2 linked regions of the Actinokineospora baliensis genome follow. The protein of the gene in region 1 interacts with the protein of each later gene in a pairwise test. Links are inferred from orthologs where the notes say so. Each region holds a gene or a part of one and is shown on either strand. Other genes may lie near its edges. The genes, in order: rlmN and ftsZ.

Region 1 (14,168 bases):
GACCCGGTGATCGTCGTGCTGCCCGCCACCACGTAGTCCACGCCGAGGCCGAGCCGCTTGGCCATCTGGGTCAGGTCGTCGGGGCCCATCGCCAGGGCGAGCGTGGCGAAGGTGGTGTTGCAGGAGAAGGCGAACGCGCTGCGCAGCGGGATGACGCCCTTGTCGAACTTGCCGCTGTTGGGGATCTCGCGGCCGTCGATCACGGTCGTGCCGGGGCAGCCGAGCGGGGTCTCCGCGGTCGCCTTGCCGGAGGAGATCGCCTCGGCGGCCGTCACGATCTTGAACGTCGAGCCGGGCGGGTAGCGGCCGGTGAGCGCCAGCGCGCCCTCCTTGTCCGCCGGGTCGTTCTGCGCCACCGCGAGCACCTCGCCGGTGGAGGGCTGGATCGCCACGATCATCGACGGTGTCGCCTCGCCCGCGATCGCGGCCTGTGCGGCGTTCTGCGCCTTCTTGCTCAGCGCCAGCTGCACCGCCTTCGCGGGCTCGGCGGCCTTCGCGAACAGTTCTTCGCCTTCGGCCCCCGCGCTGTCGACCGTGTACACCCGCCACCCGGACTTGCCCTGCACCTGCTCCTCGACGACCTTGCGGAGGTTGGGCAGCAGGGTCGGGGCGAACTTGCGGTCCACCGCCAGCAGCCGCGACGACGTGGTGAACCGCACGCCGGGCAGGTCGTAGATCAGCGACCGGACCTTCTGGTAGTCCGCGTCGCGCAGCGCCACCACCTGGTACGGCTGCCCGTTGGTCTTCGAGGCCGAGTCGAGGATGGAGGCGGCGGTGATCGTCGCGTCGATGCCCGACAGCGCCTTGGCCAGCTCACCGGCGACGGCGTTGGCGTCAGGGGCCTTCGCGGGCTCGAACAGCACCGAGACGACCTTCTCCGGCTGCAGCACCGGCTCACCGTCGCGGTCGAGCACCGGCGCGAGCTGCGCGTCGGCGTCCTGCACGGCCAGGGTTTGCTGCGCGGCCAGCTTCGGGTGCAGCACCGTCGGCTCCCAGTGCACCTTCCACGCGTCGTCGTGCCTGCGCAGCTCGAAGGTCGAGTCGTAGGCCCACAGGCGGGCGCGGCCCAGGTCCCAGGTGATCTGGTAGGTCACCTTCGCGGTGCCCTCGGCCTGCTCCACCTTGCTCACCTGGGCGGTGACCGTGGACGGCTTGAGCGCGCCGCGCACCTTGTCCATCAGCGCCTTGGCCGACTCGGCCGAATCGGTCTGCGCCGAGGCGGAGGCGGTGTCCCCGCCGGCGAAGGCGGCGACGAACTGGTTGGCGGCGTCCTGCGGCTCGGTGTCGGAACCGAACAGCCCGCACCCCGTCAGCGGGAGCGCGGTCAGCACGGCGACGAGCAGCACGGTGGGGTGACGGAGTGAGGCACGCACGGGCGCAGTATGCCCAATTCCGGCCGACCGGCGGCGCGAACCGGCAGCCCGGCGCTCAGAACAGCACGGTGGCGTACTGCCCGACCTGCGCGAACCCGATCCGGTCGTAGACCGCGCGGGCGGGCGCGTTGTAGCCGTTGACGTACAGGCTCGCGGTGCGGCCCATCCCGCTGACCAACCGCTGCGCGACCGCCGCCGTGCCCGACGCGCCCAGGCCGTGCCCGCGCCGGTCCGGGTGCACCCACACGCCCTGGATCTGCCCCACCTGGCTCGACATCGCGCCGATCTCGGCCTTGAACACCACGTCACCGCCCTCGAACCGGGCGAACGCGCGGCCTGCGGCGATCAGCTCGGCGACCCTGGCCCGGTAGCCCGCGCCGCCGTCACCCAGCCGGGGGTCGATGCCGACCTCCTCGATGAACATCCGCACCGCGGCGGGCAGGTAGCGGTCGAGCTCGTCCGGGCGCACCGGGCGCACCAGCGGGTCCGGGGTCACCAGCGGGGTGCTGGAGATCGCCATCAGCGGCTGGTCGGCGCGCACCTCGCGCGCCGGACCCCACTCGGCCTCCAGCTCGGCCCACAGCCCCAGCACCTGCTCGGCGGGGCCCACCATCGACGAGCACATCCGCCTGCGCCGCAACGCCCGGTCGGCGAACGAGCGCAACGCCGAGCGCTTGCCGCGCAACGGGATCAGGTTCGGCCCGGCGAAGCACAGCGCCTCGAGCCTGCTCGCGGGCCGCAGCCCGCGCGTGTCGCAGCCCCACACCTCACCGCCGAGCCGCCACGGGTCCAGCCCAGCCACTTCGATCCGCGCGGCGACCATGCAGGACGCGACCGGGTCGGCGGTGAGCACCGCGCGCACCGCCTGGCCGTCCCGCTCGTCGAGCAGTCGCGCTCCCGCTAGCCGCAACACAGCTCAAGCGTGCCAGAAACCGCGCGCCCGGCAAACGGACGTCGACGTGGTCAACCCGCTCAGCCGACGGCGACGACGGTCGGCGCCCCGGTTTCCCCGTCCACCGGCTCGCCCATCTCCTCGGCCAAGCGCATGGCCTCCTCGATCAGGGTCTCCACGATCTGCGCCTCGGGCACGGTCTTGATCACCTGGCCCTTGACGAAGATCTGGCCCTTGCCGTTGCCGGAGGCCACCCCCAGGTCCGCCTCGCGGGCCTCGCCCGGCCCGTTGACCACGCAGCCCATGACCGCGACCCGCAGCGGCACCGTCATGCCCTCCAGACCGGCGGTCACCTGGTCGGCGAGCTTGTAGACGTCCACCTGGGCGCGCCCGCACGACGGGCACGAGACGATCTCCAGCTTGCGCGGGCGCAGGTTGAGCGACTGCAGGATCTGCGAGCCGACCTTGACCTCCTCGACCGGCGGCGCCGAGAGCGACACCCGGATCGTGTCGCCGATGCCCTGCCGCAGCAGCGCGCCGAAGGCCACGGCGGACTTGATCGTGCCCTGGAAGGCGGGCCCCGCCTCGGTGACACCCAGGTGCAGCGGGTAGTCGCACTGCTCGGCGAGCAGCTCGTAGGCGCGCACCATCACGACCGGGTCGTTGTGCTTGACCGAGATCTTGATGTCGTGGAAGTCGTGCTCGGCGAACAGCGACGCCTCCCACAGCGCCGACTCCGCCAGCGCCTCCGGGGTCGCCTTGCCGTACTTGGCCAGCAGCCGCGGGTCCAGCGACCCGGCGTTGACGCCGATCCGGATCGGGGTGCCCCGGTCGCGCGCGGCGTGCGCGATCTCCTTGACCTGGTCGTCGAACTTGCGGATGTTGCCCGGGTTCACCCGCACCGCGGCGCAGCCCGCCTCGATGGCGGCGAAGACGTACTTGGGCTGGAAGTGGATGTCGGCGATCACCGGGATCTGCGACTTGGCCGCGATGGCGGCCAGCGCGTCGGCGTCGTCCTGCGACGGGCAGGCCACCCGGACGATGTCGCAGCCGGACGCGGTCAGCTCGGCGATCTGCTGCAGCGTGGCGTTGACGTCGGCGGTGACGGTGGTGGTCATCGACTGCACCGAGATCGGGTGGTCGCTGCCCACCCCGACCGTCCCCACCTGCAGCTGACGGGTCTTGCGGCGCTCGGCGAGCACCGGCGGCGGGACGGCTGGCATGCCGAGCATCACGTCGGACATGGGGGCCTCTCTGGGTTGAGCACGGCTGGGCTGAGCGTCATTGCAAGCGGATGGGGTTGACGATGTCGGCGGTCACCGTGAGCAGCACGATCGCGCCGCCGATGATGACGAGCACCATGGTCACGCCAGCCAGCCGGTTGTAGTCGACCGGACCGGCGGGGGCCTTGCCGCGCGCCTTGCGCAGCAGGTCGCGCACCCGCTCGTAGAGGGTGATCGCGATGTGGCCGCCGTCGAGCGGCAGCAGCGGCAGCAGGTTGAACACGCCGACGAAGAAGTTCAGCATCGCCAGCATCAGCACGAAGATCTCCCAGACGCCCGCCTCGGCGGCGTCCGCGCCGATGATGCTGGCGCCGACCACGCTGACCGGGCGCTCCGGGTCGTCCTCGCCGCCGATGGCGCGGATCACCGCCGGGATCTTCTCCGGGAAGCGCATCAGGCCCTCCCAGGTGGCGGCGAACATCTCCCCGGTGAACACCACGGCGCCGGAGAACCCGGACACCGCGCCGTAGGTGAAGTAGCCGCCCTTGCCGACCCCGATCGCGCCGACGTCGTTGAGCTGGTTGTCGGTGCCCGGCTTGGCGCCGATGGCGGCGCGCTTGACGGTGGCGACGTCGATGGTCAGCGTGCGCCGCTCCCCGTCGTTGTCGACCACGAAGGTGCTCTGCCCGCGCAGGTCGCGGATGGTGCCGACCAGCTGCGTGTAGGACTCGACCGGCTTGCCGTTGACGCTGATGATCTCGTCGCCCGCCCGCAGGCCCGCGGCGGCCGCGGGCGAGGGGTCGGCCGAGGTGCAGTCGGCGAGCTTGAGGGTCTTCGGGTCCTGCGTGGGTGCGGCGCAGCTGGTGCTGCCGATCAGCGGCCGGTCCGTGGTGTTGGGCAGGCCCATGGTGACGGCCATCAGGTACAGGATGATGAAGCCGAGGATGAAGTGCGTGATCGACCCGGCGGCCAGCACCACGACGCGCTTCCAGGTGGCGAAGCGCCACATCGCCCGCGGGGACTCCTCCGGGGTCACCTGGTCGAGCGCGGTCATGCCCGCGATCTCGCAGAACCCGCCCGCCGGGATCGCCTTGAGCCCGTACTCGGTCTCCCCCCGCCGGAAGGAGAACAGGGTCGGGCCGAACCCGATGAAGTAGCGGCGCACCCGCATGCCGAACGCCTTGGCCGAGAGCATGTGCCCGGCCTCGTGCAGCGCGACCGACAAACAGATGCCCAGCGCGAACAGCACGAGCCCCAGCAGCCAAACGAACACGTCAGTCCCTTCCCGACCCCGCGGCGGCGCGCGGGGCAACAGTCACCGCGAGGAGCTCTCGCGCGCGGGCGCGGGCCCAGTGCTCGGCGGCGAGCACATCCTCGACCTCGCGCGGCGCGCCGTGCCAGGCGGCGGCGTCATCGAGTACCCGACTCACAGTGTCCACGATGACTGTGAAGGTGGTGTCGCCCCGCAGGAAGGCGGCGACGGCCTCCTCGTTCGCGGCGTTGAACACCGCGGGCAGGCAGCCGCCGGTCGCCCCCGCCGCCCTGGCCAGGCGCACCGCGGGGAAGGTGTCGTCGTCGAGCGGCTCGAAGGTCCACTGGGTGGCCGTCGACCAGTCGCAGGCCCGTGCCGCCCCCGGCACCCGGTCCGGCCAGGCCAGGGCCAACGCGATGGGCAGCCGCATGTCCGGCGGGCTCGCCTGGGCCAGGGTGGAGCCGTCGGTGAAGGTGACCATGGAGTGCACCACCGACTGGGGGTGCACCACGACGTCGATGCGGTCGTAGGGCACACCGAAGAGCAGGTGCGCCTCGATCAGCTCGAGCGCCTTGTTGACCAGGGTCGCCGAGTTGACGGTGATGACCGGGCCCATCGCCCAGGTGGGGTGCCGCAGCGCCTGCTCGGCGGTGACGTCGAGCAGCTCGGCGCGGGTCCGGCCGCGGAAGGGACCACCCGAGGCGGTCAGCACCAGCCGGTCGACCTCCTCGGCGCGGCCGCCGCGCAGCGCCTGGGCCATCGCGGAGTGCTCGGAGTCGACCGGCACGATCTGACCCGGCTTGGCCGCGGCGAGCACCAGGTCACCACCGGCGACCAGCGACTCCTTGTTGGCCAGCGCGAGCGTGGCGCCCGAGGCCAGAGCCTTGAGGGTCGGCGCGAGGCCCTGCGACCCGGTGATGCCGTTGAGCACGATGTCGGTGGGCACCGCCTCGATCAGCTCGGTGACCGCGTCCGGGCCCGCGAAGATCTTGGGCACCGCGAAGTCGCCCCGGTCGTAGCCCGCTTTCTGCGCGGCGGCGTAGAGCGCCAACTGCACGTCCGGCGCGGCGGTCGCCCTGGTCACGGCTACCGCCCGCACCCCGTGCCGCAGCGCCTGCTCGGCCAGCAGCCCCGGATCGGACCCGCCAGCGGCCAACCCGGCCATGGTGAACCGGTCGGGGTTGGCCGCGACGAGGTCCAGTGCCTGGGTGCCGATCGAGCCGGTCGACCCGAGCACGAGCAGTGAACGCCGGGGACCGCCCGACGCGAAGGATGCAGTCATCACCGCCATTGTTCCCGATGTCCGGACACGCTCGGCAACCAGCACAGGCAGATGTCCCCCGATCGTGGCTCCGCCGTGGTTGCGCCCGGGTTGGGCCGAACGGCGCAATCCGAAAAAAGTTCCGCTCCGAAGGAGTGAAGTTCGCGCGCGCCGGGCACTTCACCGGCAGCGCGGAAAGATCGTCGGGAAAAGCGGCGATCATGTGGAAGGAGCTTCGATGGGCATTCTCGGCTGGATCGTCCTCGGTTTGGTCGCCGGTCTCATCGCCAAGGCCATCATGCCTGGTAAGGACCCGGGTGGCATCATCGTCACGATCCTGATCGGTATCGTCGGCGCCATTCTCGGCGGCTTCATCGGCAATGCGATCTTCGGCGGCGGTCTGGGTACTTTCTTCGACCTGCGGACCTGGCTGCTGTCGATTCTGGGCGCGGTGATCCTGCTCGCCATCTACCGGGCGGTCACCGGTCGGGGCCGGGCCAGGGTGTAGCCGAGCGACACCTGTCACACCCGAGGGCGCCGTGGGTCACCACGGCGCCCTCGGCGCGTGCGGGGTGTGGGAGGATTCCCGCGTCAGAGGTACAGCGGCCAGGAGGAACGCACAGTGGCGAACACGGAGCTGGAGAAGCGGAAGACCACCGCGGCGGGCACCGTGACCCCCGCGGAGGAACCGTCCGCGGAGTGGGGCTGGCACGGGTCGTTCCCCAAGGGCACGCTCATCGCCGGGGTGTTCACCGGGCTGGCGATGTTCGTGATGCTCATCGGCAACCACCACGGCCGCACCGAGGACCTGTGGCTGGTCGGCATCGGCCTCACGATGCTCGGCGGGGTCGCCTGGAAGATCCACAAGAACCGGACGTCCTGGCGGCGGTAGCGTTCGGGGCAAACGAGCGCCCGGATTGGTGGTTACGCGGGCGCCCACCTGGTGGTCGTCCGTTGCCGGTGTGACCGGGTGCGCAGTTGGCTTTGGGTCAACGCCCGATCACACCTCCCGGAAGGGACCACCATGTCCGTCACGGACGAACTGCTCGCCAACAACGCCGCGTACGCCTCGACCTTCGAGGGCCCGCTGCCGCTGCCGCCCGCCAAGCACGTCGCGGTCGTGGCGTGCATGGACGCCCGCATCAACGTCTACGGGGTGCTCGGCCTCGCCGAGGGCGAGGCCCACGTCATCCGCAACGCGGGCGGGGTCGTGACCGAGGACGAGATCCGCTCCCTGGCCATCAGCCAGCGCCTGCTGGGCACCCGCGAGATCATCCTCATCCACCACACCGACTGCGGCATGCTCACCTTCTCCGACAAGGACTTCCGCGACGGCATCCGCGACGAGACCGGCCTCCGCCCCGCCTGGTCCTCCGAAGCCTTCGACGACCTCGACACCGACGTCCGCCAGTCCGTCGCCCGGATCAAGGCCAGCCCCTTCATCCCCCTCAAGGACTCCGTCCGCGGCTTCACCTTCGACGTCGCCACCGGCAAGCTCAACGAGGTCGTCTAACACCAACGGGGACGCGACCCACCGGTCGCGTCCCCGTTCTCGCGTGCTCAGGCGATGGCTTCCAAGATCTGCCGGAGGCCGTGGCTGTAGTCGCCCCTGAGGTCCGCGTACTTCTTCACTCGGAGCAGGGTCGGTACCGCACAATCGAGCACCATGGCCGGGAGGACCCGCACCGCCCCCGACTCGACCTCCGACCAGTACTTCGCCGACCACTCACGCTCGACCCACCCGGACTCGACGGCAGTGGGGCTGAGCAGCAGAAGCAGGTAGTCGCACCCGTCGATCCCCAGCGCGATCTTGTTGGGGATCGACTCGCCGACCTTGATCTCCCACTCGTCGAGCCAGGGCGTGTGTCCTACATTCGCCAGGTCGACCGATAGCGAGACCGCGGTCTCCTTGTCGCTGGACGAGTGGGAGATGAAAACGCGCTTGCCCGACGGTGAGCCCTCGCTGATCCTGGCCTCCAGCATGCGGTCGGCCAGCAGCGAGTTGACGAGTCCCAACTCCAGAGACAGCGCGAAGCGGCGTTCGGCGGAGATGCCGCGCTTCCCGGTCCCCTTGCGGTAGGAGACATCAGCCAGGACGCGGCCTATCTCGTCCCGTCGGCTCCACAGTGACTGGGTGTCCACGGGGAAAATGTGCTCGCGGTTGACGAACTCATACCGCCCCAAGGCCAGGAAGGGCGGCTCCTCGAAGTAGACGATCGCCTTGCTGCCGAGGCCTCCATCGTCGTCGTCGTAGTAGCCCACCCGGGTTCCCCGCCGTGGGTGCTTGACGACCACCGGCCCGAAGTCCAACTCACCCGACACCCGACCTCCGCGCAGACCACTCATGGGCAACCCCATGCCGCTGTTTGCTCCCAGTATCGTGAGGCCGCGCTTGGCCGTTAGTGCTGGAACAGTGGTCAACCCTCAGCAGCGTGCTGCCCACACGCGGCCGCGATCTCCTGGCCGCGAGTGTCGCGGACGGTGCACTCCACGCCCTGTTCCTTCACGCGGCGGACAAGCTCGCGCTCGAGTACGTATGCCTGGGTCCGAGTACGTGCCTCGGCACAAGCGGCCTCTAGGTCCCGGCCGCCCGCGCCGTCACGCCGAGCCTTCTCGGCTTTGACGTCCTTCCACAAACGAGTCATCGGCGAGTCCGTTCCCCGAAGCGATCGATGTCCGCCAGACGCCGCTCGTAGCGCGAGTCCGCCAGTGGGATGGTCCGCCGGTGCTGGCCAGTCCAGTCGCCGGGCGGCTGGTCTCACTGCTGGCGGATCAGCCCTCAGCGGCGAGCTGCCCACACGCGGCGGCGATCTCCTGGCCGCGGGTGTCGCGGACCGTGCACTCCACGCCCTGTTCCTTCACGCGGCGGACGAACTCGCGCTCGACGGGCTTCGGGGAGGCGTCCCACTTGGAGCCCGGGGTGGGGTTCAAGGGGATGACGTTGACGTGGGCGAATTGGCCTAGGTGTTTGCGGAGCAGTTTGCCGAGGAGGTCCGCGCGCCAGGGGTGGTCGTTGATGTCGCGGATCAGGGCGTACTCGATCGACACCCGCCTGCCGGTCTTGTCCGCGTAGGCGCGGGCCGCGTCCAGGACCTCGGCGACCTTCCACCGGGTGTTGACCGGGACCAGGGTGTCGCGCAGTTCGTCGTCGGGCGTGTGCAGTGAGACCGCCAGGCGGACCTGGAGCCCGGCTTCGGTCAGCTTGTTGATGCCCGGCACCAACCCGACCGTCGACACCGTCACCGAGCGCTGGGAGATGCCGAAGCCCTCCGGCGCCGGGTCGCAGATGCGGTGGACGGCCGACAGGACCCGGTTGAAGTTGGCCAGGGGCTCGCCCATGCCCATGAACACGATGTTCGACAACCGGCCGGCGCCGCCGGGCAGTTCGCCGTCGCGCATGGCGGCGGCGCCGAGGCGGACCTGTTCGACGATCTCGGCGGTGGACAGGTTGCGCTGCAGCCCGCCCTGGCCGGTCGCGCAGAACGGGCAGGCCATGCCGCAGCCCGCCTGGCTGGAGATGCACAGGGTCGCGCGGTCCGGGTAGCGCATGAGGACGCTCTCGATCAGCGTGCCGTCGTGCGCGCGGAGCAGGGCCTTGCGGGTGTTGCCGTCGTCGCAGGTCACCGTGCGCAGTTCGGTGAGCAGCGGGGGCAGCAGTTCGTCGGCGAGGCGGTCGCGGGTGGCGGCGGGGATGTCGGTCATGGCCGCGCGGTCGGCGGTGAGCCTGCCGAAGTAGTGCGTCGAGAGCTGGTTCGCCCGGAACGCCTTCTCCCCCAACGCCGTCACCGCTTCGCGGCGCTGCTCGGTGGTGAGGTCGGCGAGGTGCCGGGGCGGCAGGCCGCGGCGGGGGGCGTCGAAGACGAGCGGGAGTGAGGTCATGGCGGATCCAGTGTCCCACGTCGGCCGACCGCGGCTGACACCTCGGGACGCGTGGACGCGCGTCACAGCTGTCGGACGTTGCATCGCGACATGTTCCGATATATCGTTGAGCTATCGCGAGCGACCGGCTCGCGGACCACTACCCAGGGGAGAGAACAATGCGTGTCTCACACGAACACCACCAGCGCGGCCAGCACGACCAGCACCAGCACCGGCGCGGACCTTGGCGCAGGCACCACCACCGCGGTCGACCCGACTTCGCCGTGGACCTCGGATCGGAGGACGAGATGACCCCACCCTTCCCACTACCGCCGTTCCCCCCCGGCCCGCCCTTCGGGTTCGGCAGGCGCGGCCACGGGCACGGCAGGGGCCAGGGACGCGGCCGGGGACGACGCGGTGACGTGCGCGCGGCACTGCTCGCGCTGCTCACCGAACGGCCGATGCACGGCTACGAGATGATCCAAGAGATCGCCGAGCGCAGCGGCGGCTTCTGGAAGCCCAGCCCCGGCTCGGTCTACCCGACCCTGCAACTGCTGGCCGACGAGGGCCTGATCACCGCGATCGACGGCGACGGCGGCAAGCGGCTGTTCCAGCTGACCGAGGACGGCACCGCCGCCGCGGCCAAGCTCGACACGCCGCCGTGGGAGCAGGTCGCCGCAGGGGTCGACCGCAGCGAGGTCGGGCTGCGGGAGGCGCTCGGCCAGCTGGCCGCCGCCGCGATGACGGTCTCGCAGGCCGCCACCCCGGACCAGAAGTCCCGCGCGTCCGACATCCTCAACAACGCCCGCCGCGAGCTGTACGCCCTCCTCGGCGAGGACACCCCCGCCGAGGAGGACACCGAGTAAGCGCTACTCGAACGACAGCACCCACTGGTCGAGCCGACCGGTGTCGGTGCGGACCAGGTCGGTGACCCGCAGCGTCCACGTGCCGCTGTGGTCCCCGGCGGGCGCCGGGACGGTGTAGGTCTTGCGGACGGCGCCCGACGGGTCGGTCCCGCCGACCTGCTCCAGCTCGTACACCCGGCCCCTCGGGTCGACCAGGTCGATCCGCAGGTCGTTGACGTCCTGGTGGTCGAGGTAGACCCGGGCCCGGCCGAGCGCACCGGTCGGCGGGCAGCTCAGGGTGATCGCCGACGTGACCGCCGTGCCGTTGTCCGGGATCACGACGTCGGTGGTGTTGCCGGTGGCGCGGCAGACGGGCACCTCGGAGTCCAGCGGGTAGGCCACGTTGGCCAGCTGGTTCTGGCTGCCGTCGCCGGGCGAGAGGACCGCACCCGGCACCGCCGCCCGGCTCAGGGCGGTGCGCACGTCGTCGGGCAGCGCGAAGGGGTTGCGGGCGAGGTGCCCGGCGACGATCCCCACCACGTGCGCGGCCGCCATGGAGGTGCCGGACATCTTCACCTCTTGGCCTTGACGGCCCAGTGAGGGGATCTCACCACCAGGGGCGAAGAAGTCCAGGCACCGGCCGTGGTTCGACCACGCGGGCCGCGTGTCGGTGCGGTCGGTGGCACCCACCGTGATCGCCTCCGACACCCGTCCCGGCCCGAACCCGCAGGCATCCGCGCCGTCGTTGCCCGCAGCGACCACATAGGTGAACTCGGCGTCGATCGAGCGCCGAACCGCCTCATCACCCGCCCCGGCCTGGTCCATGGTCACACCCATGGCCACCACGCCGGGGCGAGTGCCGTTGCGGGTGATCCACTCGACCGCGTCCAGCACGTGCGAGTCGCGGCCGAGGCCGTCGCAGCCGAGCACCCGCAGCGCGACCAAGGCGGTTTCCTTGGCCACGCCGTGGGTCTTGCCGCCGACGACCCCGGCAACGTGGGTGCCGTGGCCGTTGCAGTCGATGCCGCTGCCGCCCAGGAAGTCGGCACCCACGCGCTGGCGGGTGCCGAACTCGGCCTGGTTGGGCGTGATCCCCGAGTCGATCAGGTACGCGGTGGCCCCAGAACCTCCGCGTGAGGCGAAGGGGCGGCTGTCCAACGGCAGCTGGCGTTGGTCGAGCCTGTCGAGTCCCCACGGGACGGCGGCTTGGGCGGCACGAGCGGTGCCGTCTTGGTAAACCGTGCGCACCAACGGGTCCGCGGCGAGCCTGGTCGCTTGGCTCGCAGTGAGCCCGCGGGTGGAGAAGCCATAGAGGGTGCTGCGGTAGTAAGACTGCGGTGTGCCGCCATAGCGCCGCGACAACGTCGCAGCAGTGCGGTCGGGCTGGGCTGCCGAAGGCGCGAGCAAAACGATGTAAGAGCCCGGGATCGGCTTGCTAGCAACGATCACCGGGCCCTGGGACGCTTGCGCGACGAGGGTGCCGCTCAGCGGCAAGGCTAAGAGGGACAGGACCAAGAACAACCGACGCATCAGATCTCCAACCAGTCGGCCTCGCCACGGGCAGGGCGACCGCGGCGTGCGGGCTGAAGATCTCTTGGATCGGGCAAGGGAGACAATCCCGGCGCCAAAGATCCGGGGCCCTGATCTTTTCCCAGTCAGCCGACGATCAGGCCACGGGGCTTGCGGCGGACCAGGACGCGGTAGCCCACGGTGAACTCCAGGCCGGGCGTGCCCGCGACCGCCTTGGCCGCCACCGGCGCGGAGAACTCGATGCGCAGCACCGATTCCAGCGTCTCCCGGTCCGGGAACCGCCACGTGGTCGCGACCCGGTACCGGTCGAACCCGGAGATCTCGAAGAAGCGGTCGACCTCAGCGGGGTCGTACTCGGGCAGGTCCGCGCGCATCCACCGGCCGTAGGGCGGCACGGTGGCGTCGAGGTCGACCACGACCAAAGTCCCGCCGGGGCGCAGCACCCGGTCGACCTCGCGCAGCCCCGGTTCGCAACCGGGGCCGAAGAAGTACGCGGTGCGCGCGTGCACCACGTCCATGCCCGCGTCCGCGATCGGGATGTCCTGCGCCGAACCGCGCACCACGGCGACCCGCGGCAGGTCGACGATCCGGGCCTTGGCGCGCTCGACCAGCGGCGGGTGCGGCTCGACACCGAGCACGCTCGACGCGCGCTCAGCGAAGCGCGGCAGGTGGAAGCCGTCGCCGCAGCCCACGTCGAGCACGTCGCCGGTCCAGTCGGCCAAGCCGTCGAGCAGACCCCACACCGCGCCGGTGACGTCCTGCGCGCGGTTCTCCGCCTCGTAGACCCCCGGCCACTGCCAGATGTTGGGGCTGGGCAACACCTCGCCCGCCCGCAGCGAACTGGTCAGCCGCTCACGCGCCCGCGCGACCAATCCCCTGCCAGCCAGACCCATGCGACAAGAAAAGCACAACTCGTGCCCACCGGGTCGGCAGGTCAAACGCGGAGAAGATCACCTACCGGCGGCGGCTGACGGAACCACCCGACCGGGTTAGTGTCCAGGTGACGCGCGAGGAGGTCGCCATGTTGCCAACCGACGCGATCAGCGCCGTGGAAGAGGTGCCGGAAGGCACCCCGGGCAGACCGTGCTGGGTCGAGGTCGCCACACCGGATCCGGCCGCCAGCAGTGAGTTCTACCGGGGTTTGTTCGGCTGGACCTACCGCGTCGGCGACGACGGCTACGTCATGGCCTACGTGGAGGACATCTCCGTCGCGGGCCTCTACACGCCGCAGGGCGGGCAACCCAGCCAGTGGACGCTGTACCTCACGGTCCACGACACCGGCAACACCACCGAGCGGGTCCTGCACCTGGGCGGGCAGATCCTCACCGCACCGCGCGAGATCCCCGGCCAAGGCGGGCTCCTCATCGCCACCGACCCCAGCGGCGGCCCCATCGGCTTCTGGCGCCAGGACCACGGCTGGGACCTCGGCACCGGCTTCCCCGGCGCGTTCACCTGGGCCGAGCTCAACACCTGGGACGGTGCCGCGGCCGACGAGTTCTTCCGCCACCTGTTCGGGTTCGAGCAGACCCAGATCGGCGACGGCGAGAACTTCGACTACACCAGCTGGCGGCTCAACGGCGACGAGATCCTGGGCCGGTCCCGGATGGGTCCCGAGTACCCCGCCGACCAACCGCCGTACTGGATGGTGTTCTTCGAGGTCGACCCGGAGATCGGCACCGACGCCACCGCGGCACTCGCGCTGCGCCTCGGCGGCCGGATCACCGTGCCGCCCTTCGACTCCCCGTACGGCCGCGCCGCGGTGCTGGCCGACGTCACCGGAGCCGAGTTCACCGTGCTCGACCGCTCACTGGCGATCACGGTCATCCCCGAAGAAGAGATCGGCGCCGAAGTAGACGACCCCTACGACGATTAGGGCTAGCGCTAGCTGGGCACGAACAGCCGCAGCAGCAGCCAGGACACGACGGCGGAGGGCA
Region 2 (14,375 bases), 3.5 Mb from region 1 along the record:
TCGGTCACCGCCCGCACCCCCACCGACGTCCGGCTCACCCTCGCCGACCAGCGCGTCGTCAAGTGGGGCGACTCGGGCAACGTCGGGCACAAAGCGGCCGTGCTCGGCGCGCTGCTGACCCAGAAGGGCAAGACCTTCGACGTGGCCGCCCCGGACTTCCCCACAATCTCCTGAGTTGTCCACAGGGGACGCAAATGCCGTGCGCGCGCGTGCCGCGGTCCACCACACTGCGCACATGACCGACACCCCAGTCAACGACCCCCGGGTCGAGCCCCCGTACCAGGGCGACGAACGTGAACTGTTGTCCGCGTTCTTGGACTACCTGCGCGCCACGATCGCGTTCAAGTCCGAGGGATTGTCCGAAGCGGACACTCACCGCTCGGTGCTGCCATCACCGCTGATGACTGTCGCGGGTCTCCTCTCTCACCTCCGCTGGGTGGAGGCCTACTGGTTCGAGGTGGCTCTCAGCGGCCAACCCAACAGGGCGCCCTATAGCGCCGAGCGCCCCGACGGGGAGTTCGAGATCGCCGCGAACCTCACGACGGCCGAGTTGCTCGCCGACTACGCCCAGCAGTGCGAACGCAGTCGGGAAGTCACCGCGGGCCTGGCGCTCGACGACACGGTGGCGTTCCGCGACGGCAAGCAGCTCAGCCTGCGCTGGGTGCTCATCCACATGATCGAGGAGACCGGTCGGCACGCGGGCCACCTCGACGTGATCCGCGAATTCCTCGACGGTGCCACCGGCGAGTGAACCGGGTGCCCGCACGGTCGGTGACCAACAACCGGGAGCCCGCACGGCGTGGCGGCTGGATCGCGGCCAGTCCTATGCCTACCTTCCTTGCCAGGTCCGGGGTTGACATCACTCTCACTCTCTGGTTGAGGTCGAGGGTTCCCGGGCCGGGCACCCGCACTGATCTCGACCCGTGAAGACGACCAGCTGAAGACGACAAGGAAGGCGGCTTCGATGACGCCCCCGCACAACTACCTCGCCGTGATAAAGGTCGTCGGCATCGGTGGCGGCGGCGTGAACGCCGTCAACCGGATGATCGAGGTCGGTCTCAAGGGTGTCGAGTTCATCGCGGTGAACACCGACGCGCAGGCGCTGCTGATGTCCGACGCCGACGTCAAGCTCGACATCGGCCGGGAACTGACCAGGGGCCTCGGCGCGGGCGCCAACCCCGAGGTCGGGCACAAGGCCGCCGAGGACCACCGCGAGGAGATCGAGGAGGTCCTCAAGGGGGCCGACATGGTCTTCGTGACCGCGGGTGAGGGCGGCGGCACCGGCACCGGCGGCGCCCCCGTCGTGGCCTCGATCGCCCGCAAGCTCGGCGCGCTCACCATCGGCGTGGTCACCCGCCCGTTCTCCTTCGAGGGCAAGCGGCGGGCCAGGCAGGCCGAGGACGGCATCACCGAGCTGCGCAACGAGTGCGACACGCTCATCGTGATCCCCAACGACCGGCTGCTGCAGCTCGGCGACGTCGGCGTGAGCCTGATGGACGCCTTCCGCTCCGCGGACGAGGTGCTGCTCTCCGGTGTCCAGGGCATCACCGACCTGATCACCACCCCCGGTCTGATCAACCTGGACTTCGCCGACGTCAAGAGCGTCATGTCCGGCGCGGGCAGCGCGCTGATGGGCATCGGCTCGGCGCGCGGCGAGGGCCGGGCGGTGACCGCGGCGGAGAAGGCGATCAACTCGCCGCTGCTCGAGGCGTCCATGGACGGCGCGCACGGCGTGCTGCTGGCCATCGCGGGCGGCTCCGACCTGGGCCTGTTCGAGATCAACGAGTCCGCGTCGCTGGTGCAGGAGGCCGCCCACCCGGAGGCCAACATCATCTTCGGCACGGTGATCGACGACTCGCTCGGCGACGAGGTCAGGGTGACCGTCATCGCTGCGGGCTTCGACAGCGGCGGCCCGACGCACAAGAAGCTGGACCCGACGGCGTTCGGCACCAAGGGCAGCGCCCAGAACACGGTGTCCGCGCAGTCCGGGCAGGTCGCCACCCAGCAGCACCAGCCGGTCCCGCAGCCCGAGCCGACCCCGGCGCCGGTGGCGTTGCCGGAGCAGGGTTACCAGCAGCAGGTCCAGCACCAGCAGCCCGTGCACCAGCAGCCGGTCCACCAGCAGGCGGTGCACCAGCAGCCCGCCCAGCAGCAGCCCGTGCACCAGCAGGCGCCGACCTACCGGCAGGACTACACCCAGGGCAGCGTGGCCGCCCAGCCCATGCCCAGTGTGCGGGCCAGCCAGGGCGGCGTGGCAGGCCGGGCCGTCCCGGTCACCGAGGACCCCGACGACGAGGTGGACGTGCCGCCGTTCATGCGGCGGTAGCTCCACCCGCCACCCCGGGGACGCTAGGTTTGGCGGGTAAGGACTCCTAGCGGGTGTGGGGTGCGGTGTGCGGATTCGACGCGTGGTCACAACACGCGAAGGTGGGGCGTCCACGGCGCCCTACGACACGTTCAACCTGGGCGACCACGTCGGCGACGCCCCGGCCGCGGTGGCCGCCAACCGCGACCGGTTGGCGGCCGAGCTGGGTCTGCCCGCCGACCGCCTGGTGTGGATGGAGCAGGTGCACGGCCGCACCGTGGGCGTCGTCTCCGGGCCGGTCGAGGACAAGCTCGAAGCGACCGACGCAGTCGTGACCGCAGAGGCCGGGCTCGCCCTCGTGGTGCTCGTCGCCGACTGCGTCCCCGTGCTGCTGGCGGACCCCGAGGCCGGGGTCGTCGGCGCGGTGCACGCCGGGCGCGTAGGCGCGCGGGTCGGCGTTGTCCCGGCCGCGCTCGAGGCCATGGCTGGTGCCGGAGCCGACGTTCGCCGCGTGGAGGTCCTGCTCGGCCCGTCCATCTGCGGTGAGTGCTACGAGGTCCCGCAGGACATGCAGACCGACGTGGAGAAGCACCTGCCGGGCAGCGCCTGCCGCACCCGCAAGGGCACGCCGGGGCTCGACCTGCGGGCAGGCCTGTGGCGGCAGCTCGCGGACGCGGGCGTGGCCCGCATCGGCATCGACCCGAGGTGCACCACAGAGGACCGCTCGCTGTTCAGTCACCGCAGGGAAGGCACCACTGGGCGATTGGCCGCGGTCACCTGGGTGCAGCCGTGACCGACCGGGCCGCCGAGATCGCCGCGAACCTGGCCGAGGTCCGGGCCCGCATCGCCGCCGCCTGCGCCGCGGCCGGGCGCGACCCCGCCGAGGTGCGGCTGCTGGCGGTCACCAAGACCTTCCCGGTCGAGGACGCTGCGGTCCTGGTCGACCTCGGCGTGCTCGACCTGGCCGAGAACCGGGAGCAGGAGGCGGGTCCCAAGGCCGAGGCGATGTCCGCGCTGCGCCCCGACGCCGCGCCCCGCTGGCACATGGTGGGCAGGCTGCAGCGCAACAAGGCCAGGTCCGTGGTCCGGTGGGCCGCCCAGGTGCAGTCCGCGGACTCCGAGCGGCTCGTCGAGGCGCTCGGCAAGGCCACCACCGCAGCGCTCGCCGAGGGGGAGCGCACGGCGCCGCTGGAGGTGCTGCTGCAGGCGAGCATCGACGGCGACCCCGAGCGCGGCGGCTGCCCCCTCGACGGCTTGCCCGCGTTGGCCGAGCGGGTAATTCGATCGAGTGATCTCCGCCTCCGCGGGATCATGGCCGTGGCGCCGTTGGGCATGGAACCTTCGGCGGCCTTCGAACGTCTTGCGGGTGTGGCAGGCAGCCTGCGCGCCGAGTTCCCCTCGGCCGTGGAACTGTCCTGCGGCATGAGTAACGACCTGGAGCGGGCGATCGACTACGGGTCGACGTGCGTGCGTGTCGGAACCGCGCTGCTGGGGGGACGCGGGCTAGCCTCCCCATAGCAAGAACGGACCCCGGCGGGCAAGATCGCCACACCCGGGGTTGAGGCTTGCGGGGACGTGGTAGTCGGACAAGCACACGCACGACCACGCTCGGGGAACCGGAGGAACGGCATGAGCACGCTGCAGAAGCTGAAGGCCTACTTCGGCATGGTCCCGGCGGACGAGCTCGACGACTACGAGGCCGAGGAGTACGACCGGCGCGGCTACCGCCCGGACTACGCCGAGGACGAGTTCGAGGACTACCCGGGTGGTCGGCGCCGGTGGTTCGGCGGCCAGCGCGGTGGCTACCGCGACGAGGTCGAGGACGACTACGAGCCCGCGGAGCGGGGGCGGCCGCGCCCGGCGTGGACCCCCGCGACCGTGCCGGACCCGCAGACGCACGGCGCGCTCGCGGTGGAACCGCGCCGCGAGCAGCCGAGCAGGCCGCGCCAGCCGGAACCGGCCGGATATCCACTCGGTCGGGTGATCACGCTGCACCCGCGCAGCTACATCGAGGCGCGCACGATCGGCGAGCACTACCGCGACGGCCGACCGGTGATCATGAACCTCACCGAGATGGACGACGCGGACGCCAAGCGCCTGGTGGACTTCGCGGCGGGCCTCGCGTTCGCCATGCGCGGCTCGATGGACAAGGTCACCAACAAGGTGTTCTTGATCTCACCACCCAACGCCGACCCCACCGCTGAGGACAAGCGGCGGTTGGCCGAGGGTGGGTTCGCCACCCGAACCTGAGTGATGGCACAGTTGACCCGTGGAACCACTGCTGCTCGCCGCCTTCTGGGTGTTGTTCGCCTTCTGGCTGCTGCTCACCGCGCGAGTCGTGGTGGAGCTCGTCCGCACGTTCGCCAGGGACTGGCGGCCCGCGGGTGGGGTTGCGGTAACGCTGGAGACCATCTACACAGTGACCGATCCTCCGGTACGTCTGGTCCGTCGGCTCATCCCGACGATCCGGATCGGAGGCGTGGGCCTGGACCTATCGATTATGGTGCTGCTGTTGGTCGTATTCATTCTGATGCGACTGGCGTATCCGGGATGACGGGGACACCTCGGATGGCCGCAGCCCTGGAGTGCGTGAGGTGATCAGATGTCGTTGACCCCCGCTGACGTGCACAACGTCGCGTTCAGCAAGCCTCCCATCGGCAAGCGGGGCTACAACGAGGACGAGGTGGACGCGTTCCTCGACCTGGTCGAGGTGGAGCTGTCCCGCCTGATCGAGGAGAACAACGACCTGCGCGCGCAGGTCGAGCAGCTCGACGCGCAGCTGGAGTCCACCCGCGCCGACCTGGAGGACGCCCGCACCGCCGGGGCCACCGTCGCCCCGGTCCGCGCCGTGGAGGAGCCCAGGCGGCTGCAGCCGGTGCCGCCGCCGAGCTCGCTGGAGCAGACCAGCCCCGGCGGTGGTGGCGATCACCACGTGCAGGCGGCCAAGGTGCTCGGCCTGGCGCAGGAGATGGCCGACCGGCTCACCGGTGAGGCCAAGGCCGAGGCGGACGGGATGCTCGCCGAGGCGCGCACCAAGTCCGAGCAGCTGCTCTCGGAGGCCAGGGCGAAGTCCGACACCATGGTCAACGAGGCCCGCACCCGGGCCGAGACCATGCTCAACGACGCGCGGACGCGGGCCGAGACGCTGGAGCGGCAGGCCCGTGAGAAGGCCACCACGCTCGAGCGCGACGCCCAGCGCCAGCACACCGAGATCATCGGTGCCGTGCAGGCCGAGCGGACCACGCTGGAGAAGAAGATCGACGAGCTGCGCACCTTTGAGCGCGAGTACCGGACCCGGCTCAAGACGTTCCTGGAGTCCAGCCTGCGCGAGCTCGGCGACCGCGGTTCCGCGGCGCCGACCACGGAGGCGCGCGGCGCGGGACAGCAGAGCGGCTACTCCTTCGGCCCGCGCGCCGAGGCCGGCTGACCAGATCCGGGTAGGCGGCGGGCCTGAGGCCCGCCGCCGCCGGGCTGGACGCTCATCGTGCTGTTCATCGTCTTAGCGCTGGTGCTCGGTGCCTTCGGGCTGCTGGTCGCCGCGCTCACCACGGCCAACACCGTGTGGGCGTGGATCTCGGTCGTCATCTCCGTGGTGGCGGCCGCGATCCTGCTGGTCGACTGGCTCGGCGCCCGCAGGCGCCGCGTTCCCGCGGACACCGCGCCACCGGGGCCCATCGGAGCCCCTGACATCGAGCGGATCGACCCGGCACCGCCGGTCGAGCCGCTGGACACCGGGCAAGCCCGGTTCGAGCCGTACTCGGCCCCACCTGAGCCCGCCGACCTGTACCCCAGCGCCGATCAGGCGGTCGGGGGCGCCGTCGGCCAGGTCGAGGTGGACCAGGACCGGGAGCCGGACGAGGAGTCGACCGACGCCGCGGACCTGCTCGTGGTCTCGGACCTGCGGGCCGACGTGCGGGTGCTCGACGAACGCCCGCGCTACCACCTGGCCCGCTGCGGCTGGCTGGGCGCGCGGTCGTCGATCCCGCTGCCGGTCGCCGAGGCCAGGCAGCTCGGGTTCACCCCCTGCGCGCACTGCACGCCGGACGCCGTGCTGGCGGCCCAGTACCGAGAGGGTCGGCTCCGACCCGGCGAGGGTGCCCCGACTTCCGAGTGACGGTCGTCACCGGTGGTTCGCCCCTGCGCGGGTGTGCTCCTCGGCACGCTGTTGTGGTGACCACCACCACACCGGGGCTCGGGCCCGATTTCACCCGCTTGTGGGCGACTTCGGCGGCCACCAACGTCGCCGACGGGATCATGATCGCGGCCGGGCCGCTGCTGGTCGCGCGGTTGACCGACGACCCGGTGGCCATCGGCGCGGTCGCCTTCGTCGCCCAGCTGCCGTGGCTGCTGTTCTCACTGGTCAGCGGCGCCCTGGTGGACCGGTGGGATCGCCGCCGGGTGGTCGTCGCGGTGAACCTCTACCGCGCGGTCGTGGTGGGGGCCCTCGCGACGGCCGTGTGGGCCGACGTCGTCTCGGTCTGGTTGGTCTACCTCGCGTTCTTCCTGATCGGGGTCGGTGAGACCCTCGTCGACACCGCCGCCAGCGCGCTCGTGCCCGACATCGTCGCCGTCACCGCGCTGCCCACGGCCAACGCCCGCCAGCAGGCGGTGGCCATCGTCGGCAACATGTTCGTCGCGCCGCCGTTGGGCGCTGCCCTGTTCGTCGTGTCGGCGGTCCTGCCGTTCGGCTTGGAGTCCGCGCTGTTCCTCGTCGGTGCCGTGGTGGCGGCGACCGTGCGGTTCCGCCCTCCGCCGCGCCCGGTCGCTCAGCGGGCGCGGATGCGTGAGGAGATCGCCGAGGGGCTGCGGTGGGCCTGGTCGCACACGCTGCTGCGGGCGATGGCGGTGGCGCTGTGCCTGATGAACATCGCGCTGATGGCCACGGTCGCGATCCTCGTGCTCTACGCCGAGCAGCGGCTGGGCCTCGGCGAGGTCGGGTTCGGCCTGCTGTTCGCCGCGTTGGCCGCGGGCGGGTTGCTCGGGTCGGCGGTCGCCCCCTGGCTGCAGCGGCGGGTGGGCGACAGCGCGCTGGTGCGGATCGGGTTGCTCATCGAGACCGCGACCCACTTCGGGCTGGCGCTGACCACCGACGCCTGGGTGGCCGGGGCGATCAACGTCCTGTTCGGCGTGCACGGCGCGGTGTTCGGGGTGGTGCTGACCTCGGTGCGGCAGCGGGCGGTGCCCGAGCACCTGCGCGGCCGGGTCGGCGGGGTGTACTCGCTGCTGATCATCGGCGGGTCGGCGGTCGGCTCGCTGGTCGGCGGGTTCATCGCGCGCGGGTTCGGGATCACCGCGCCGTTCTGGGCGGCGGGCGTGGCCATGGTGGTGTTGACCGCCGTAGTCTGGCGCGGGTTCCGGCCCGCCGCTTTCGCCGTGCCAGCGCCGTGACGGAGGTCGAAGATGCCGGTCGACGGGTACTGCGAGCGCACCGGGCCGGAGTTCTGGTCGGAGCCGGTCAACGCCTGGACCAACGTGGCGTTCCTGATCGCCGCCTTCTTCGCCTATAGGCACATCCGCGGCAAGGGCATGCCTTGGTGCGTCACCGCGCTCGTAGTGATCCTCGTGGCGATCGGCCTCGGTAGCTTCACCTTCCACACTGTGGCCACGAGGTGGGCCGCGTCGTTGGACGTCGCTCCGATCGTGGCGTTCATGCTCACCTACGTCATCATGTTCCCCAAGCTGTTCTTAGGGCTGCGGTGGCGTTGGGCGTGGCTGGGTGCTCCGGTGTTCATCGCGTTCGCCGTCCTGGTCAACTTGGTCGTCAACGGTGGCGCCTACCTGCCCGCGTTGCTCGGGATGGTGGCCCTTGCGGTGATCACGGCAGTGCGGGGCGAGCGCGACTACGCACTGTGGTTCGCCGGTATCGCCGCCGTCTTCGGGGTATCGCTCGCGTTGCGCACGGTCGACCCGTCGGTGTGCGGCGGCTTCCCGCTGGGGACGCACTTCGCCTGGCACGTGCTCAACGCGGTGGTGCTCTACCTGCTCATCCGGGTGGCGGCCAACCGGGTGGCGAGCCGGGGCTAGACTCGGTCGCACAGGCGCGGATCCGGCCATCACCGGGGAGCCTCCGGAAGAACGGGCGCGAGCCCCAGTAGAACCGGACGGGTGGCCCGTCACAGCCGACCGAACGAGTGGTCACCTCTCCAGGTGGCAAGCGGGGTGGTACCGCGGCCGTGGCGGCAGGGAGTCGCCGGGAGTCGTCCCCGTGTGGGTCCGACCGATCCGTACGAGGAGTACCACCCATGGGTTACCCCAGGGCTTTCACCGGCGAGCCGACCGTGCCCGCCCAGCCGTCCTTCCCGAACCTGGAAACCGCCGTCCTGGACCACTGGTCCGCCGACCGGACCTTCCAGGCCTCTGTGGACGCCCGCCCCGCGGGTGACAACGGCGGCAACGAGTTCGTCTTCTACGACGGCCCGCCGTTCGCCAACGGCCTGCCGCACTACGGGCACCTGCTGACCGGGTACGTCAAGGACCTGGTGCCGCGGTACCAGACCATGCGCGGCCGCCACGTCGAGCGCCGGTTCGGCTGGGACACCCACGGCCTGCCCGCCGAGGTGGAGGCGGAGAAGCAGCTCGGGTTCTCGTCCAAGAGCGACATCGAGTCCTTCGGCATCGAGAAGTTCAACGAGGTGTGCCGCACCTCGGTGCTGCGCTACACCGACCAGTGGCGCGACTACGTGACCCGGCAGGCCCGCTGGGTGGACTTCGACAACGACTACAAGACCCTCGACCTGGACTACATGGAGTCGGTCATGTGGGCCTTCAAGTCCTTGTACGACAAGGGCTTGGTCTACGAGGGATTCCGGGTGCTCTGGTACTGCTGGCGTTGTGAGACGCCGCTGTCCAACACCGAGACGAAGATGGACGACACCTACCGCGACCGGCAGGACCCCGCGGTCACTGTTGGCCTGAGGCTGCAGGCGCCGGGTACCGACCTCGATGGCGTGCAGGCGTTGGTGTGGACGACGACCCCGTGGACGCTGCCGTCGAACCTCGCCGCCGCAGTGCACCCGGATGTCGACTACGTCGTGGTGGAGTCCAACGGGCAGCGCTACCTGCTCGCAGAGGCGCGAGTCGGCGCCTACGCGCGCGAGTTGGGCGAAGAGGTTCCCGTTGTCGCGCGCTACAAGGGAAGCGACCTGCTCGGCACGCGCTACCTGCCGCCGTTCGACTTCTTCGTAGGGCGCACCAACGCGCACCAGGTGCTCGCGGCGGACTACGTCACGACTGAGGACGGTACGGGCATCGTCCACATCGCCCCCGCGTTCGGTGAAGAGGACAAGGTCGTCACCGACGCCGCGGGCATCGAGGTCGTCATCCCGGTCGACCCGCACGGTCGGTTCACCGGGGAGGTGGCGCCCTACGAGGGGCAGCACGTCTTCGAGGCGAACAAGCAGATCATCCGCGACCTCAAGGACGCGGGTCTGCTGCTGCGCCACGAGACCTACGACCACCCCTACCCGCACTGCTGGCGCTGCGACAACCCGCTGATCCAGCGCGCGGTGTCGTCGTGGTTCGTCGCGGTCACCCAGTTCAAGGACCGGATGGTCGAGCTGAACCAGCAGATCAACTGGGTGCCGGGGCACATCAAGGACGGCCAGTTCGGCAAGTGGCTGGAGAACGCGCGGGACTGGAACATCTCCCGCAACCGGTTCTGGGGCTCGCCGATCCCGGTGTGGGTGTCCGACGACCCCGACCACCCCAGGGTGGACGTCTACGGCTCGCTCGACGAACTGGAGCGCGACTTCGGCGTGCGCCCGACCGACCTGCACCGGCCCTCGATCGACGAGCTGACCCGGCCCAACCCGGACGACCCGACCGGGGCGTCGACCATGCGCCGGGTGCCGGAGGTGCTGGACTGCTGGTTCGAGTCCGGCGCGATGTCCTTCGCCCAGGTGCACTACCCGTTCGAGAACCGCGAGTGGTTCGAGGACCACTACCCGGGTGACTTCATCGTCGAGTACAACGGGCAGACCCGCGGCTGGTTCTACACGATGCACGTGCTGGCCACGGCGCTGTTCGACCGGCCAGCGTTCACCAACTGCGTCGCGCACGGGATCGTGCTGGGCGACGACGGGCAGAAGATGTCCAAGTCGCGCAAGAACTACCCGGACGTCAACGAGGTGTTCGACCGCGACGGGTCCGACGCGATGCGCTGGTTCCTCATGGCCAGCCCGATCCTGCGCGGCGGCGACCTGGTCGTCACGGAACGCGGTATCCGCGACGCGGTCCGGCAGGCCGTGTTGCCGCTGTGGAACTCGTACTACTTCCTCGCCCTCTACGCCAACGCCGAGGGCAAGGAGGGGACGTGGCGCACCGACTCGACGCACGTGCTGGACCGCTACGCGCTGGCCAAGACCCGGCAGCTGGTCGAGTCGGTCACCGCGGCGCTGGACGACTACGACATCTCCGGTGCCTGCCAGACCGTCCGCGAGTACCTGGAGGTGCTGACCAACTGGTACGTCCGCCGCTCCCGGGACCGGTTCTGGGCGGGCGACACCGACGCGATCGACACCCTGCACACCGTGCTGGAGGTCGTGGCCAGGCTGACCGCGCCGCTGCTGCCGTTCACCGCGGAGGTCGTGTGGCGCGGGCTGACCGCGGGCCGCTCGGTGCACCTGGCCGACTGGCCCGCCGCGGCCGACCTGCCCGGTGACGACGCGCTGGTGGCCGGGATGGACCGGGTCCGCCAGGTCTGCTCGGCGGCGTTGGCGCTGCGCAAGGCGAACAAGCTGCGGGTCCGGTTGCCGCTGGCGCGGCTGCTGGTGGCCGCCGAGGACGCCGCGGTGCTGGAGCCGTTCACCGAGCTGATCCGCGACGAGGTCAACGTCAAGGCGGTCGAGCTGACCACCGACGTCGCCGCGCACGGGCACTTCGAGCTGGCCGTCAACGCGCGTGCCTGCGGGCCGCGGCTGGGCCCGGACGTGCAGAAGGTGATCCGCGCGGTCAAGGCGGGCGAGTGGTCGACCACCGAGGCAGGCGCGGTCGTGGCGGCGGGCATCGAGCTGCGCGAGGGCGAGTACGAGCGGCGGTTGGTGGCCACCGACGCGGGCGCGACGGCTGAGCTCCCGGCGAGTTCGGGTCTGGTCGTGCTCGACACCGCGGTCACCGCGGAGTTGGCGGCGGAGGGTGTGGCCAGGGACCTGGTCCGGATCGTGCAGCAGGCCCGCCGCGACGCCGGGCTGGAGGTGTCGGACCGGATCGTGCTGACCGTGGACACGTCCTCGGCGCCGGAGCTCGACGCGGTGCTCGCGGTGCACCGGGACTTCGTCGCGGGGGAGACCCTCGCCGACGTGGTCGACACCGGTGCGGCGAGCGCGGCCGAGGGCACTGTCGGTGATGGTCTCGCTGTGCGCGTGGATGTGCGCAAGGTGTGATGGTGCGGTGGCAGTGCCGTGGCTTTCCGCAGGTTGTCTGGTAGCGGGAGGCCACGGCCTGGCATCGTGTGCTCCGACCGTGTGACACGCACACGGACGCGGGGCGCACTGGGGGTAGGGCGTGTCGGAAACGCGCAGACGATGGATCCTCGTGATCGGCGGGGTCCTCGCTGTCGTCATCATCGGTTTAGCGGTGTTCGTCCTGGTACCCGGGGAATCGGCGCCCGCGAAGGCCGGTGCTGGCAAGGATGCCGTGGAGGACACCTCGGCCGTACCTTCTCAGCCTTCGGCCGCCCAGGTGGCGGGCGAGTTCTTACGAGCGTTCTCCACGCAGCAGTACAGCGTCGCGGCGCAGTTGACCGACGACCCCGCGGGGTCCGAGAGCGTCCTTACCGCCGTCAACTCGGCCTTGCGGCCCGAGGTGGTCCTAGCGACCATGAACGTGCTGCCGGAGGACACGGATACGCAGCCAAAGGCGAGCTTCAAACTCAGCTGGCAGCTCGCAGGCGGGCAGACCTGGAACTACCCGAGCGAGTTCGGGCTGGTCCGCTCGGGACCGCGTTGGGTCGTGCACTGGGTGCCTACGCTGGTGCACCCACGCCTGGTGCCCGGCACCCAGCTCGCGCTTATAGGCGCCGCAGGGCAGGCCAACGCGGTCCTCGATCGCGATGGCGCGCCTGTGATGACCTGGCAGGGACCGACCGCTAGGGCGACGGACCCCAAGCTGGCACCGATGCTGATCGGCGCGCTCTCACGGACAGCGACCCCGCAGGACGCGGCGGGTCTTAGCCGGATCGCGTTGGTCGACGCTGCCGGCAAGGAGATCGAGAACCTGTTCGGCACGGTCACCAAGCCCGCGGAGCCGTTGCGCACGACGGTCAGCGTGAAGGTGCAGAACGCGGCGCAGGCCGCCGTCGACTCGGTGTCCGCGCCCGCCTATCTGGTCGCGATCCAGCCGTCCACCGGGGGGATCCTCGCGGTCGCGCAGAACGGAACGGCCGGTACCGCGCCCAAAGCGCTCAACGGCCTCTATCCGCCGGGGTCCACCTTCAAGGTCGCGACGGCCGCTGCGTTGCTGGGATCGGGCAAGGCCACGGTCAACACGGTGGTGCCCTGCCCGGGGACGAAGATGGTCGGGACCCGCACGATCCGCAACGCGGACTTCGACCTCGGTGACGTGCCCCTGCACGTGGCTTTTGCGAAGTCCTGCAACACCACCTTCGCCGCGCTGGCCGCCGAACTGCCGCTGGACGCGTTGCCCAAGGCCGCCGCCCAGTTCGGGCTCGCCGCCGACTTCGAGGTGCCGGGTCTGACCACCGAGACCGGCCGGATCGACGCGGCGAGCGGGACCGCGCAGCAGGCGGAGAACAGCATCGGTCAGGGCACGGTGCAGGCCAGTCCGTTCGGGCTCGCGCTGATGGCGGCGACGGTGGCCAAGGGCAGCGCGGTGACGCCCGAGTTGTTCACCACGGTCAAGACCACGGTGAAGACCGGCTACAAAGCGCCGTCCGCGGCGGTGATCGGCGACCTGCGGGCGATGATGCGCGAGGTCGTGACCGCCGGTCGTGGTGAGGCGTTGCGCGGATACGGCGCCGTGCACGGGAAGACGGGGACCGCGCAGTTCGGGGACGGGTCGCAGGCGCACGGGTGGTTCGCCGGATACCGCGGTGATGTCGCGTTCGCCGTGCTCGTCGAGAACGCGGGTGCCGCGGCTCCTGCGGTGTCGGTGACGGGCAAGTTCCTCGGCGCCATCTAACCGAACGGGATAAGCAAGCCCGCCGGGGTGCCCGCGGGGTAGCGGATCAGCACGCCTTCCGAGGTGGTGGTGACCGACTCTGGGCGCAACACGCCGTTCTGGCTGGTGAAGAACTGCGCGATCGCGTCAGCGGGCTCCTCGGCGGCGGTCAGCAACGCCTGGCGTCGAGGCTGGTTGGCGGCGTCTTCCCCGGCGACGGGTGGTAGTGCGGTTACGCGTACCGGGCGCGTTTGGGCTAACGCAGACAGGGTCGTTAAGAGCCGTGGATCGGTACGGCCAGTCCTAAGCGCTTGGTCGACTGTGTTAGGCGCGGCGACGCGGGGGGAGTCGGCGATCTTCATGCCCGCGTCCATCCGCGCTTGGCGCTCTTCGGTGTCCGGCGCGCCAGCGAGGGCGGGGCGGTGGATCTCTACTCGGTCGTACCCGGTTCCGAACACCGCGACGACCTCGCCGGTGGCAGCGGCTTCGGCAAGGTCTGGGCGGTTCGGGAGGAGTAAGCGCATTCCCGGTGTGACTACGAGCCAGGACTGGGGAGCGCAGGCCGCGGTGCAGTCACCGGGTCGCGTGGCAGCCGTTGGTGTGCGGCCTGCGCGAAGGAGTTCTACCCAGGTGATGCTGTCGGTGACGACCGGAGTGGTGGGCAGGTTCTCTTGCAGCCAGCGGGAAGCGTCCGCCATGGGCTTGGGGTTGACGCCGGTCGTGGTGACCATGCGTAGGCCGTCTATCCAGTTGGGGACCGCGGCGGCTGCAAGAGCGACAGCCAGGACAGTCGCCGGAATGCGGATGGGGCGGGATGAGCGCTCTATGGCGCCCGCGATAAGAAGCGCGGCAGGGGGAACTGCGAGGATCAGCGCTGCGGTACCAGGACCGCCCGGGATCACGGCGATGGCGATAAGGGCTAGGACTCCGACCGCCAATGGCCGCAGGCGGTAGG

Evidence for each region.
Region 2: the proteins of rlmN (region 1) and ftsZ interact in binary tests that used the Escherichia coli proteins (3 or more experiments, as listed by UniProt). The link is inferred for Actinokineospora baliensis from one-to-one orthologs.

The regions. Positions count from the first base shown.
Region 1 is NZ_JAFBCK010000001.1:3,248,839-3,263,006, reverse strand. The notes cover bases 7,828-10,609. They hold rlmN (dual-specificity RNA methyltransferase RlmN), read right to left. Parts: upstream 9,881-10,609; coding sequence 8,774-9,880; downstream 7,828-8,773. Other genes in these bases: JOD54_RS15575 (PadR family transcriptional regulator), read left to right, coding at 10,039-10,609; JOD54_RS15585 (toll/interleukin-1 receptor domain-containing protein), read right to left, coding at 7,828-8,347. Also shown: JOD54_RS15625 (penicillin-binding transpeptidase domain-containing protein), read right to left, coding at 1-1,373; JOD54_RS15620 (GNAT family N-acetyltransferase), read right to left, coding at 1,429-2,286; ispG (flavodoxin-dependent (E)-4-hydroxy-3-methylbut-2-enyl-diphosphate synthase), read right to left, coding at 2,346-3,509; JOD54_RS15610 (M50 family metallopeptidase), read right to left, coding at 3,547-4,761; dxr (1-deoxy-D-xylulose-5-phosphate reductoisomerase), read right to left, coding at 4,763-6,031; JOD54_RS15600 (GlsB/YeaQ/YmgE family stress response membrane protein), read left to right, coding at 6,240-6,509; JOD54_RS15595 (DUF2631 domain-containing protein), read left to right, coding at 6,624-6,893; JOD54_RS15590 (beta-class carbonic anhydrase), read left to right, coding at 7,026-7,514; more of JOD54_RS15585, read right to left, coding at 7,562-7,827; more of JOD54_RS15575, read left to right, coding at 10,610-10,725; JOD54_RS15570 (S8 family serine peptidase), read right to left, coding at 10,729-12,234; JOD54_RS15565 (class I SAM-dependent methyltransferase), read right to left, coding at 12,360-13,127; JOD54_RS15560 (VOC family protein), read left to right, coding at 13,256-14,107; JOD54_RS15555 (phosphatidate cytidylyltransferase), read right to left, coding at 14,116-14,168.
Region 2 is NZ_JAFBCK010000001.1:6,722,319-6,736,693, reverse strand. The notes cover bases 157-3,145. They hold ftsZ (cell division protein FtsZ), read left to right. Parts: upstream 157-964; coding sequence 965-2,326; downstream 2,327-3,145. Other genes in these bases: JOD54_RS29825 (YggS family pyridoxal phosphate-dependent enzyme), read left to right, coding at 3,095-3,145; pgeF (peptidoglycan editing factor PgeF), read left to right, coding at 2,394-3,098; JOD54_RS29840 (DinB family protein), read left to right, coding at 236-751; JOD54_RS29845 (cell division protein FtsQ/DivIB), read left to right, coding at 157-174. Also shown: more of JOD54_RS29845, read left to right, coding at 1-156; more of JOD54_RS29825, read left to right, coding at 3,146-3,823; JOD54_RS29820 (cell division protein SepF), read left to right, coding at 3,935-4,555; JOD54_RS29815 (YggT family protein), read left to right, coding at 4,575-4,859; DivIVA-like cell division protein Wag31, read left to right, coding at 4,908-5,732; JOD54_RS29805 (hypothetical protein), read left to right, coding at 5,790-6,419; JOD54_RS29800 (MFS transporter), read left to right, coding at 6,476-7,693; JOD54_RS29795 (hypothetical protein), read left to right, coding at 7,706-8,329; ileS (isoleucine--tRNA ligase), read left to right, coding at 8,548-11,685; JOD54_RS29785 (penicillin-binding transpeptidase domain-containing protein), read left to right, coding at 11,837-13,441; JOD54_RS29780 (hypothetical protein), read right to left, coding at 13,438-14,375. UniProt on the Escherichia coli protein: Essential cell division protein that forms a contractile ring structure (Z ring) at the future cell division site. The regulation of the ring assembly controls the timing and the location of cell division.